DNA from 3 places in the Corynebacterium casei LMG S-19264 genome. Region 1 is predicted to be linked to each of the others. Evidence: predicted binding sites of a transcription regulator. Region 1 holds the regulator's gene; each other region holds the start of a gene.
The links. Region 1 encodes LexA, which represses DNA repair genes until DNA is damaged. Its sites were predicted from a motif close to CGAACANNTGTTCG; they were not measured.
Positions count from the first base shown of each region.

Region 2: CCASEI_RS09620 (HNH endonuclease signature motif containing protein) is a predicted target of LexA. The motif match lies at 1,975-1,988, and genes of this name have one in related genera.
Region 3: CCASEI_RS08390 (HNH endonuclease signature motif containing protein) is a predicted target of LexA. The motif match lies at 2,200-2,213, and genes of this name have one in related genera.

Region 1 is NZ_CP004350.1:1,385,809-1,389,970, forward strand. It holds gene ptsP (phosphoenolpyruvate--protein phosphotransferase) at 1-623, shown strand, start outside; gene CCASEI_RS06400 (DeoR/GlpR family DNA-binding transcription regulator) at 708-1,502, opposite strand; gene CCASEI_RS15020 (hypothetical protein) at 1,616-1,756, opposite strand; gene lexA (transcriptional repressor LexA) at 1,907-2,614, opposite strand; gene CCASEI_RS15025 (hypothetical protein) at 3,079-3,306, shown strand; gene nrdR (transcriptional regulator NrdR) at 3,462-3,917, shown strand; gene hrpA (ATP-dependent RNA helicase HrpA) at 3,924-4,162, opposite strand, start outside.
Region 2 is NZ_CP004350.1:2,097,792-2,101,953, forward strand. It holds tRNA gene CCASEI_RS09605 (tRNA-Leu) at 175-250, opposite strand; gene CCASEI_RS09610 (Ppx/GppA phosphatase family protein) at 336-1,298, opposite strand; gene CCASEI_RS09615 (DUF501 domain-containing protein) at 1,317-1,862, opposite strand; gene CCASEI_RS09620 (HNH endonuclease signature motif containing protein) at 2,073-3,731, shown strand; gene CCASEI_RS09625 (septum formation initiator family protein) at 3,883-4,162, opposite strand, start outside.
Region 3 is NZ_CP004350.1:1,827,701-1,831,862, forward strand. It holds gene CCASEI_RS08380 (LysE/ArgO family amino acid transporter) at 60-776, shown strand; partial or broken gene CCASEI_RS08385 (benzoate/H(+) symporter BenE family transporter) at 690-2,050, opposite strand; gene CCASEI_RS08390 (HNH endonuclease signature motif containing protein) at 2,333-3,439, shown strand; gene CCASEI_RS08395 (YkvI family membrane protein) at 3,492-4,162, opposite strand, start outside.

The DNA.
Region 1 (4,162 bases):
GTCTGCGTATTGCACGGGATAACGAGTCTTTGCTGACTCGCCAGCTCGATGCTATCGCCCAAGCCGCAGCAGAGCGTAATGAAGGCGCTCAAACCTGGGTTATGGCACCCATGGTGGCGACTTCCACTGAGGCGAAGTGGTTTGCGGAGCTATGCCGTGAGCGCGGCCTAGTGCCAGGTGCAATGGTTGAAGTTCCAGCTGCTGCTTTGATGGCCGATACCATCATGCCGCACCTGGACTTCGTATCCATCGGTACCAATGACCTCACTCAGTACACAATGGCTGCAGACCGTTTGTCTCCACAGCTGGCATACCTGACGGACCCGTGGCAGCCTGCAGTTCTGCGCTTGATTCAGCACACCTGCATTGGCGGCGTTGACAACAACGTCCCCGTTGGTGTGTGCGGTGAGGCTGCAGCAGACCCACTATTGGCCTGCGTTCTTGTAGGACTTGGCGTCAATTCCTTGTCCGCGGCCTCGACGGCAATCGCTGGCGTGGGTGCTCAGCTCGCTGAAGTGACCCTGGAGCAGTGCCAGAAGATGGCCGAGGCAGCCATCTACTCCGTGGGCGCACCAGAGGCACGCGAAGCTGTCCGCGCACTGTTGGATGAATACAACTCTTAAAACACGAGCTTGAACTCATCACCAACAAGCCGGTCAAAGCAGTAACTGTTCTGCTCTGACCGGCTTGTTTGTTTTAGCGTTTGACTAAGAACGGTGTGCATCAGGAACAACGACTACTTCAATCTCGCGATCACGCAGGGAGTTCAAGAAGACCTCAGATGCGCCGCTATCAGTGATAACGACATCGACCTCAGAAATTGGGGCGAAACTAACTAAGTAGTCCGTGCCCAACTTCGATGAGTCACACAAGACAACTACCTTGTGGGCGTTGGTAACGAAGGCAGACTTGATGGCTGCTTCCTGCGCATCCGCAGTGGACAACCCATGGTCCAAAGTGAGGGCGTTGGTGCCGATGAAAGCGACATCTGCACGAAGCAACGCCATCGTGCGCAGTGCCGTATCGCCCACAACAGCCTGCGTGATGGCGCGAACCGTGCCGCCAAGCAGCTGGACATACTGCACACCGTTATTCGCCAGCGATAATGCAATGGGCAGACTATTCGAGACGATAGACAACTGATGCGCAGCAGGGGATTGACCAATCAGATCCGCCACTGCGCTCGTGGTTGTACCCGCGTCGAGAAAGATACTGCCGTGGCCCTGGGGGAGAAATTCCATAGCGGCACGGGCGATCGCCATCTTTGCGGTGGTTGCTGAACGCAGACGCGTGTCAAGAGTCAATTCAGAAGTTTGGAAAGACTGTGATGCCACGGCGCCACCGTGGACACGATGCACAACGCCTTCTCGGTCGAGTACCGCAAGGTCACGACGGATGGTTTCAGCAGTGACATCGAAGCGCTCAGACAGCTCGGTGACGTTGACACGACCCTCTACTGCAGTCAATGAAGCAATTTGTCGGCGACGCTCCTCAGCGTACATATGGCATTCCCTTCCATCACGGGCCTAGGTCGAATCAGTCAAGGTCAATTCCCCCACCCGATAATGAGATGCGCAAGAAATTTAAACGGAGGGCGGAAATGTGGAGTTATGTCCTAATTTGGCAGCCTTAACTCCAGAATGCCATGGTTTTCAGAACTAAACACAGATTCAGCATCAACGGCATAATCACTTGTAGCCCGCTGTACAGTATTGTTGCTGCTATTAATAGCGGTCAGCGGGTTAATATCGGACACAGAATGTGGGAATACCTGCGATTTAAGAGCCAAAGGAAATTACCCTTTCGGGGGGAGTAGATTTCCGATATCCCACAAACTGAGAACACAAAAAGAGGCCGCGTCCTCCTTGGGTAGAGGGCGCAGCCTAGGTTCTAGCGAGTGCTCGTGTTAAATCTTGCGGATTACAGAGACAACCTTGCCCATAATCTTGGCGTCATCACCTGGAATAGGTGCAAATGCCTCATTGTGGGGAAGTAGCCACACGCCACTGGAGTCCTGGTGGAATTCCTTGACTGTGGCTTCCTCATTGTCCAGGAGTGCCGCGACGAAGTCGCCGGATTCCGCGGTGGGCTGGGAACGGATAATTACCCAGTCGCCGTCAAGGATGGCTGCGTCCTTCATGGATTCGCCAACGACCTTGAGCATGTAGAGCTCGCCCTTGCCCACAATCTCATCGGGGAGAGGGTAGTAGGAGTCCACATTCTCTTCTGCCGTAATCGGAGCACCCGCAGCAATACGACCGACAACCGGGATGTAGCTAACGCCTGCTGCACCTTCCGGAAGGGTGGCGTCAATCGGAGCCTCTGCGGTGCTCTTGCGTCCTGGCTTCGGCTCATCATCCATTGCAAACTGGCGAAGATCCACAGCGCGTGGCTTGTTTGGATCTCGACGAAGGAAGCCCTTCTGCTCCAGCTGGTTCAGCTGGTAAGCAACGGAAGAGGTGGACTGAAGTCCAACCGCGTCACCGATTTCGCGAATGCTTGGCGGATAACCGCGCAAAACAACAGCATCTTTGATGACTTCGAGGATCCGGCGCTGTCGCGGCGACAGCTCGGAAATATCTGGACGGGGAGTAACTCCTCGTGGTTTGGCCATTTTCTTAGCTCCTTGGACATCTAAGCCTGCATCCAAATTGCGTGATGCTTTAGCGGCTTAGTTCGACTGAACTTACGTCAAGTGGACTGCGGGTAATCGGTGAAAGTGAAATAGCTATAAAAGCGATACCGTATTTGTATCACGTTTTTCACCGATGTTCGACTATTTCCGGCTATTTCTGGACAAACTTTCGAAATCCTGTTATAAATCGAACATACAAAGAAAATCGAACAGTTGCGCTAATGGCAAGCTTCAGTGTCTGGATAGATGGATAGTGTTACATGCGTGACCGAAAGGAAATTACTATGGCTATCGCTCTTAACCGCGGAAACGCAAATTCAGCACGTACTTCTACCTTCTCCCCGCATCGCGTGAATCGTGTTCCATCCGTATCTGTGTGGGAACCTTCACTTCGGGAACCGCGTGTAAACAATGTTCGCACTTTAGGGACCGCCCCTAGAACAGTGCAGCGAAACACTTTCGAACATCATGCTTCAAATCCAGAATTATCTACTCCCGAAAATGGTGGACGCGCTGCAAGTGTTCGAAGCAACATCGCGCTGGGCGCAGTATTTGGCGCTGCCGTATTCATGGGCACTCTTTTCGCCGGATTCAATACATCAGAAGAGCCAATGTCGCAGGTTACCTCCGTTAGCAGCTCGCCTGCGGCCGGTGAGGTTATTGCTCGATAAGGTGAGCGACAAAGCATTCGGATTTGTGCAACATCGCTGGCCATAGCGGCACATTGGGCAGTCTGAATAAGTTTTCTTAAGGGCAGTACACTAGTTCTAGTTAAGTATTCATCACGCTTTAATTTGGCGTGAGAATCCCACAGTTAGGACCTTTGGTGTACTGCCCTTTTTGCCATTACGAACAATCCCGTGTGATCGACTCCCGCGTTATCGATGCAGGCTCAGCTATACGCCGTCGCCGTGAGTGCGCCTCATGCCAGGGACGTTTCACCACCATTGAAAAAGCCATCCTCTTGGTGGTCAAGCGTAATGGTTTGGCTGAACCGTTTAGCCGTGACAAACTGATTCGCGGTGTTCGTCGAGCTTGCCAGGGGCGCGACGTCTCCGATGATGCTTTGAAGCGCCTAGCGCAGGAGGTAGAGGAGCGGGTGCGTAGTCACGGCAGCTCCCAGGTCAACGCTAATGATGTCGGCCTAGCCATCCTGGAGCCGCTCCGCGACTTGGATGAGGTTGCGTATTTGCGCTTTGCTTCCGTCTACAAGTCTTTCGATAGCGCGGATGACTTCGAGTCTGAGATTCGCCTCATGCGTCGCCGCGAACGCGACGTTTGATTATCGTTAGAGCTTGTCGACGGCCTTTTGGATTCGGCGTAACGAGACCGCGTGAGCGGTTCCAAGGCGTTGTGCGAAGAGGGAAACGCGGAGCTCTTCGATCATCCAACGGATGTCTTTGACCTCCCGTGACTTCGCACGACCGGCCGGTAGATTGCGCAGCCTGTTGTTGAGGTATGCATGAGCATTTTCTACTTCTGCTTGGCGGTCCGCGTCTTTGTCTGGGTCAATTCCCATCTCATCCA
Region 2 (4,162 bases), 710 kb from region 1:
AAAACTCCGGGAAAATTCTCAAGAGTCGCCCCAGAAAATCCCCGAAGATCCCGACAGTATGATGTGACAACAACCCGGAAGTCTGGGTGGTTGCTAAATAAATCCCGAGTGCGCCAAGGGGAGCATCGTCAAGCAATGCGAAAACCAGGCAAGGAATATCCCTGCCTGGCCTTTTGGTGCCCCCACTGGGACTCGAACCCAGACTGAATTGATTTTAAGTCAACTGCCTCTGCCATTGGGCTATGGGGGCGAGTGCAAAGCAGCGCTGGAAGAGCGCGCCCAAAAGCACTGCTTTAGTTTATAAAACGGTTATGTGAAAAGGAAACTTAGGGTGCCTAAGCGTACATCTCAGCGACGATACCAGCGGTCATGCCGTCGAGAATGTCCTTTTCGCTGATATAGAAGGAGCGCGCGGAGCTGTTGCGCTCAATCATCTGCATGATGCCTTCAACGGCAACCGATCCACCACCGATGACATCCGCGCGGCCCGGGTGAATGACCGGATTCAGCGCGCGTGCCTCTGCGGATTCGGCGATGAGCTGCTTGGTGAGGACACGGAGGGCATCAAAACGCAGCTCTGAGCCGTGAATGAGCTCGGCGTCGTAGCGCTCCAAGCCTTGAGCCAATGCCGACAGTGTGGTGAAAGTGCCTGCGCAACCGACGAAAGTGGTGGCCTCGTTGATGGGAACAATCTTCTCCACCTCGGACATACGCTCTGCGACGTAATCTGATGCGATCTCAATCTCGGTCTCGCTCGGCGGATCCGAGGGCATCATACGCTCTGTAAGCCGCACACAACCCATGCGGGAAGAATGCGAGCCCAGGATCTCTCCCCCTGCAGTGCCCACGATGAACTCCGTGGAACCTCCGCCCAGGTCAATGACGCAGTACGGGCTACGGTCCTTGGACAAATCTCCGACCGCACCCTGGAAGGAAAGCAAAGCCTCCTCTTCGCCTGAGATGACCTCGGCGCGTGCACCCGGCTGAATCTCTCCCAGCAGCTCAGCGGTCATTTCGAAGAACTCTTCTGCATTCCCCACGTCGCGGGTCGCCGAGGTAGCGACCATGCGCACGCGGGTAACACCCTCAAACTTCATCTGCTGAACGTACTTAGCCAAAGCCACGCGGGTGCGCTCCAGCGCCTCCGGCTGGAACTCACCGTGGGCATCCACGCCCTGGCCGAGGCGAACAATCTCCATAGAGCGGTGCACATCGCGCACCTTGCCGCCTGGGCGAACATCCGAAATAAGGAGGCGGATAGAGTTAGTGCCGCAATCAACGGCTGCTACACGAGTCATACTATTTAGCTCCCCACCTTAGGCGTTAGAAAAATCAAACTGGTCCAGATCGATTCCCAGATCCTCAACGGTTGGCCAATCCTGCGGGATGGCTGACCCGCGCAGCTTACCATGATCGGCAGCCATCGCGACCGCTTCTGCACCGAAGCGGAAGTGCTCTGGCCCCTCCGCAAGTGCATAGGCAATGAGCACGTGCAAGCACTTCACGCGGTCTGGCATGCCGCCACCCGAAAAGTCCGTACCCAGGTCTTCCATCGCATTGCGCTCCCTGAGAAAGTGCTCATGCGCGTTCCGGTAATCCGCCTGCAGGTCTTCATCTTCAGCCAAGCGCGCTTCCATCCACTTCATCACGTGCGCGACTTCAAGGCGTGAGGCCTCTGCGGTCAGACGTGGGTCAGTGAGGTAGTACAGCGTTGGAAAAGGAGTTCCATCAGGCAGCTTAGGAAGCGTCTTAATTACGGCTGGCTGGCCGTCTGGCGTGCGGTAGGCAATGTCTACAACACCACGAGGGGTGCGGCCTAGCTGCTCGGAAACGATGGATAGATCTGCGTCAGAAACGGTCATGCCGACATTATTCCACGTGGTTCTTCTTCGGACTAACTATATGGCGGCAGTACTGAGCGCTTTGGGCCGCTTCGTGCACATTCTTGCACACCTGACCTTGGGTTTAGAAAATCGAATAACAGTTCGATAACAGGGGTTGCGTTGTCGAAAATATGGGCTATTGTTGAAGAAAGAAGTTTAGAACACTATCGGAGGGAAAGGGGGTTAGCCATGAACGATAATACATCTTGTTCGAACATAACAGCCGCAGTTGAATCTATCATTGACGGCGTGGATGCACTGTGTTTGTCCATGATAAACATCGATAAAATCAGCTTCCACAGCATCTACTCTGATTTCGAGCGTCTTGAAGAGTCTTTGAACCGGAAGACTTTCATCGACGCCGCATTTGCGTTCATGGCTGAGCGTGATGAGGCCGGCCGCCTGGTCGGTTCATCCCGTGCTACCGATTACCTCATCAACTGCCTTGGACTCTCCCGCGCAGAAGCCAACCAACGCCTTGCCGCCGGCCGGAATCTCTATGAAAAGCTCAATCCTGAGCCAGTCCCCGAGCCCGAGCCAGTTGAGCAAGAACCAATTCCAGAACCAGACCCTGATTTGAGCGAGGAAGAGCAGGCGCGCGAGCGTCAGGCTGCAGAGGAAGAAGCGCGACGAAAGAAGGAAGCGGCCGAGGAAGAGGCTCGCCGCAAGTACGAAGAAGCCCAGCGTGAGGCGCAGCGCCGAGCGGAACGCGAGCGCCAAGCGCAGGAAGAGCGCCGCCGCAAAATGGCTGAAGAGGCTGCAAGCGCCGAGATCGCCAAAATCATTGAGCAAGAATTACGCAACCTGAACAAGCACGCCAAGCCGGGGCCTCAGGAACTCCGCACCAAGGCAATGGAGGAGTCGAAGAGACGCTCTCCTGAAGATCTGCGCAAATGGCTGCGAAAGCAGGTCACCAACGCAAACGCGGCTGGAACTATGCCGAATGGCAAGAAGGACCCGTTTGCTGCTACGCGTAAGCGTAGTTTCTGGATGAGCGAACCAGATGAAGATGGTTCCGTGCGGGTGTCTGTTCGCACGGATTCCCTAGGGGCCGCATTGTTGGCCAAGGTGCTTGCTCCAGCTCAGCGCCCGGGCGGTCCACAGCTGCCTCCTGAAGAAGACAACCGAACCTTCGGGCAGCGCCGCCACGACCAACTGATGGAAGTGTGCTCACAATTTGTCGAAGGCAAGGACCCAAAGTCTGGGCTCGGCTCCATCGTATTGTCCGCAACGTTGGATGAGTTGGAGAGCCTCTCCCCTAACTCCACCTTCATGACAGACACTGGCCACGAGCTCAGCGTCTGGGACTTGGTCAGGCTCTCCGAGGGCGTCAGCGACTACCTCGCGATTCTAGACCCGGAGAGTTTCCAACCACTGGCACTGGGAAGAACGAAGAGAACCGCCTCCTTTGCACAGAAACTGGCACTGTTTGCCGCAGAGTTCTGTTGCTCAGGGCCGGGTTGTGACAGGCCGATGTCTGAAACTGATGTTCACCACTTGGTGGCTTGGCAGCATGGCGGAGCGACGGACATTAGAAACCTGACGCTGCTGTGTAGAAGACATCATGTGGATAATAACGACAACTACGACTTCCGCAACGGTATGGGCCATTCGGAGCGTGACCCGCGCACCGGCAGGGTGGGCAAACGAATGCCGGGTGAAGATGGATTCAGATTTAATGAGTCGGCCACGGCAGACGAGTCAGCGGCGTCGCATTACAGACGGCGGGCCGAGGAGAGATCTGCGAAACGTCCAACTGACGGACCGCCGCCACCCCAGCCCTCTGGGATGAACGGGACGCTGTTTGATATCGGTCAGGACCCGGGTGCGATGCCGAAGGCGTCCTAGAAATTAGAGCTAGTTAAAAGGTGAGGCAGGCGTGTGTGGGTCTGCCTACAGGTGTTTGTTTTTCCGGCTATTAAGAATTTGAACGGCTCAAACCCCTGGGCGGAGGCCACGATGATGCGGCTGAGCGAATAAGCGGATATGCGAATAACTGCTACTGACCGGAAGGGACTTCGCCGACCGGCATCTCGCCAACTGGGTCCGGAGCGTCTTCCTCTTCCTCGACAACGTTGCCGACTGGCTCATCACTGTTAGCGCCCTCTGAGGATTCTCCCTCGGCTGGTGTTTCACCGTCGGTGTTCTCGCCGGTGGACCCGCCCTCGGTTGGGGCGCCGGTGGAGGAAGACTCGGAGCTTTCACCTTCGACGGCCTCTGGATCGTCAACGCCGAGAATTGGAGCCTCAGGATCTGGCACTTCGGCGACGGAGTCCCAG
Region 3 (4,162 bases), 440 kb from region 1:
ATGAGTTTCAATAACTGGACTTCATCAAATTGACGTTGCAGAGTGTGGCTATGTCAATGTTGTCTGTTTATGCTGCCGGCTTTGCACTCGGTATCTCGCTGATTGTAGCGATCGGTCCTCAAAATGCCCTGTTGCTCAAGCTTGGCATCAAGCGCGACCATGTGTGGGTGGTCATTGCTATCTGTGCGATTTCAGACATCATTTTGATTTTGGGCGGCACCGCCGGCGTTGGCTACTTGGTTGAGACTTTCCCAACTGCGCTGGTTGCGCTGAAGTATCTCGGTGCTGCCTATCTGGCTTACTTTACATTCTTGTGCTTCCGCGATGCCTTCCGTGACAAGGTCGAGACCTTGTCCCCGTCCAACACCGAGCCAAATAAGACGCAGCAAATCGATGCCTTCGATGGCGGCGCACCCACCGGCCCTGGCTCTTCATCTGTTGATACTCGTAAGCGCACGACGCGGCTTCGTCGACAGATGCAAAAGTCCACCTGGTTAAAGCCTGCCCTTGCGGCCTTGGCCATCTGCTGGCTCAACCCGGCTGCCTATGTTGACGTGCTCGTCATGATTGGCGGCCTGGCCAACCAGTACGGCACCGATGGCCGCTGGATCTTTGCCGCCGGCGCTATCACCGCATCCATGGTGTGGTTTCCCACCATCGGCCTATCTGCCGCGAAGTTCTCCCACGTTCTATCGCGCCCAGCTGTGTGGCGCGGAATCAACTTCGGCATCGGCTGCATCATGATCGGCCTGACCATCAAGCTGCTGCTCAGCTAGCTCTTCTTCACTCGCTTCTTGGACCTCGACCTTCTTCGGCTTGGGGTCCATCAGCCATGCCACCAGGCAACCAAACACGGTCCCCCAGAATGGCGCGCTGATTCCCAGCAGCGTTATCTCCGAGACGGTGACCAGGAAACACACTAGCGCGCCCGTGCAGAACACGCCTGAAAACCCAGCCACGAATGCATTCTTTAGCGGCGTGAGCATAGCGATGCCCGCCAGCGCCGCAATAAAGGATGCCGGCATAGCCAACATGAAACCAACAAAGACTGGCGCAAAGAGCCCAACCCAGATTGCGCCGACCGCAGTCACCATCGCCGCCGTATAGTGGCGCTGCTTGTTCGGACCGGACACAATCAACGCGTTGGTCGGCCCGGTGAGACAAGATGTGACATTGCCAATCAGCGCCATCGGTAAAGACACCAGGCCGCTGGCCGCCGCAGCGAGGTTAACTCCGGGCTTGTGCCCCGCAGCCTGCAGCACCGCGATACCCTGGCCATTTTGCACAATCACCACCGTTATTGCCAACGGCACGACTAGCTCGGTCATCGCAGCCAAGGAGAACTCCGGGGCGGTATAGACGGGCGATGCCACCACGCCAGCATCCAGGATTCCACCGCCCAACTGCCCTGCGGCCATCGCGATAACAATGCCCACCACCGCCGCCATTGCCACCGGCGGCGCAACCGCAGCAATCTTAGGGCTAGCGCTTAAGACAATGAAGATGAGACTCATCGGAATCGCAATGAGCGGATCATCGACGGCCGCGGAAATCAGGTCCAGGCCGAAACGCAGGAAGATGCCGGCCACCATCGCCATGACAATCGTCGGCGGCAATACCGCCATAATCTTGCCAATCAGGCCCGTCCATCCCAACAAGAACACCAGCACGGCCGTGGCAAGATAGGCACCGATGACTTCCCCGAAGCTCAAATGCGTCAGCGCATCACCCGCGAGCACCGTACCGGGGATAGTCAGAAGTACGCCTGCGGGCTGCGGTAAAGATACGTCAAAAACAGCGTGAGGAGACCGTTGCCCAAGAAGGCACCGAAGATCCACGAAGAAGTCTGCTCCGGGCTGAGGTTGCCCGCGGCAGCCGCCGCCAAAATGACCGCGATGGGACCCGAGGCGGAGAAAATCAGGGCAACTAATCCATCACCTAACTCCTGGGGTCCTAAATCGCGGAAAATTTCCCGGATAGAAGGCCGCGGCAAGTAAGGCTTCTCCACCGCCAGCAAAGGAGAAAACTTTTTATTAACCGGCTTGCTCATGCCAACAATTGTGCTTTCAATCACGCCAGTTCGCACCTGCCTACCCCTCCCCGCAATTGCTTAAGAGAGCTACCGCGTCACGCAATTCATATCCGCGCAGCACGATCCACCAGGGACGCGGTTCACAGTTCGCACGCCTGTACCCCCGCCGAACGCACTTTTGGGCGAAATTGCTCCACCTGTGGACAACTTGGCCTGTTGAGTGACGCGTCAACGTAGTTATCCACAGATTTCGAGGCTTGCTCTGGTGTGGGGTTGCGCTTTGGGTTTAGCGTCGAAGTTATGAAAAATTACAAAGCATTCATACAACAAGCCACCCAGGCGGTGAGCGTTTTAAGAGACATGGCGGAACTATCCGTTTATGACATGGCCGCCGATGACATGGCGTTAAAGACGGCGAGAAAGTACGCCAAGTTAGCGGATGTCTTCTTCGGCTCCACCGACTCACCACGCCTTCAACGCGAGTCCGTAGCACTCGCCGAAGAGCGCGGGTTGAGTATGGAACGTCTACAGATGATTGATAGTCACGCTCAGAAGTTAAAGAAAAAGCGCGGTGCCGCGTGGAAACTCCGTGCTGAGTTGATTGCACATGAGGGCACTTATGAAGAAGTCAATGCTCTGGGCAACCAGCGCGTCGACGAACTCGTTGGTGACAAACCAAAAGAACCCGGTATGCGTAAAAGCCGCCCGAAAAATGGCATGGTCACGATGAGCATCACCGATACCCAGCGCCGCATCACCGACTTTGAGAAAACGCTTGATGCCATATCCACCACGGACCAACCCCGCTCGAAAGCATTATTAGAAGCGTTTTGGAAACACATCGATGGCGGCGGTGGTGTTCTCAAACCCGAATACCGCACCGTCATTGCCGTTGGACTGGACCAATCCGCGCAGATCATTCGCGGTGAAGGCGACGAATCCATCATCGGAGCATCCGACGGCACGACCATGACCGGCGCTGAGATCGTTAACCTTGCGATGTCCGGAGCCCTTGGCGACAAGATTTACGCCGGACTCTTCCACCCCACCGCCGGACCGGTCAATCTCTACGAAGCAAGGTTCGCGTCAGGCAAACAGCGAATCTTGGCCATCGCAGAAAACCTGGTGTGCCCATGGCCGGACTGCAAAGTGCCGGCCGATAGATGCCAGGTACATCACATCGACGCGCATAAGAACGGCGGGCAGACTAATCCGTCGAATCTCACCACGCTGTGCGCTTATCACAACGGTGTCAATGACGACGGCGCCCGGGCAAGGCGCCGCGAGAAAAGTCGAGGTCGGATGATGCGCCACCGCGGACAGGTCAAGCTTGTTACCCCAGGCGGAAAACTGCTGGGCAACACACATGAGCTAAGTGGAATGGGGGCAATGGATCTATTGGCATAGAAAAAGCTCCTCTTGGAAACTGTGGTTTCTCAAGAGGAGCTGGAAAGGAGACTTACTTAGCGGCGTCTGGTGCCTTCGAATCCTTGCCGTTTGCTACATCGGAATCAACAACCGGGTCAGGTACTCCATCGCGTTCGATGTAGTACTCGACATCGGTGATCTCTTCTTCGATTTCGTCGGCAGTAAATTCAATCTCGGAGTCGGAGTCGAGCTCTTCCGTGACCTCTCCAACGAGGTCTTCAAAGAGGACTTCATGGTCGAGGTTGGATTCAACGAGCTCGCAGCCGATCACATCATCGTGCTTTTCGTCGTACTTCTCTTCTGGGTGCAGCTTCAGACGAAGCAGGGACTTGATGCGCTCGCGGCGAACGGACTCATCACGAATCTTGGACAGGCTGCGGAACCAGGCGAAGACCAGCACAACAACCATGAACATGCCCATGTAGCCCAGAATTGGGTAGACATAGTTCATCAAAGTCTTAAATCCGAAGAAGGACATTCCGTAGCCTGCGAGAGTACCCACAACGAAGATTGGGTAGGTGCGGTTTTCGCGACCCGATGCCAGACGCTTGCCCAGTGCGTAGAACATGCCGATGGCGGTGTTGAAACTCATCAAGAAGATGACAATCGCCATGAGGAAGCCAGCGGTGCTGCCCATCTCATTGACCAGGACCAGCATTGGAACATCGGAGTCACCAATCTTGTCCGCGCCCATCAGCAGGA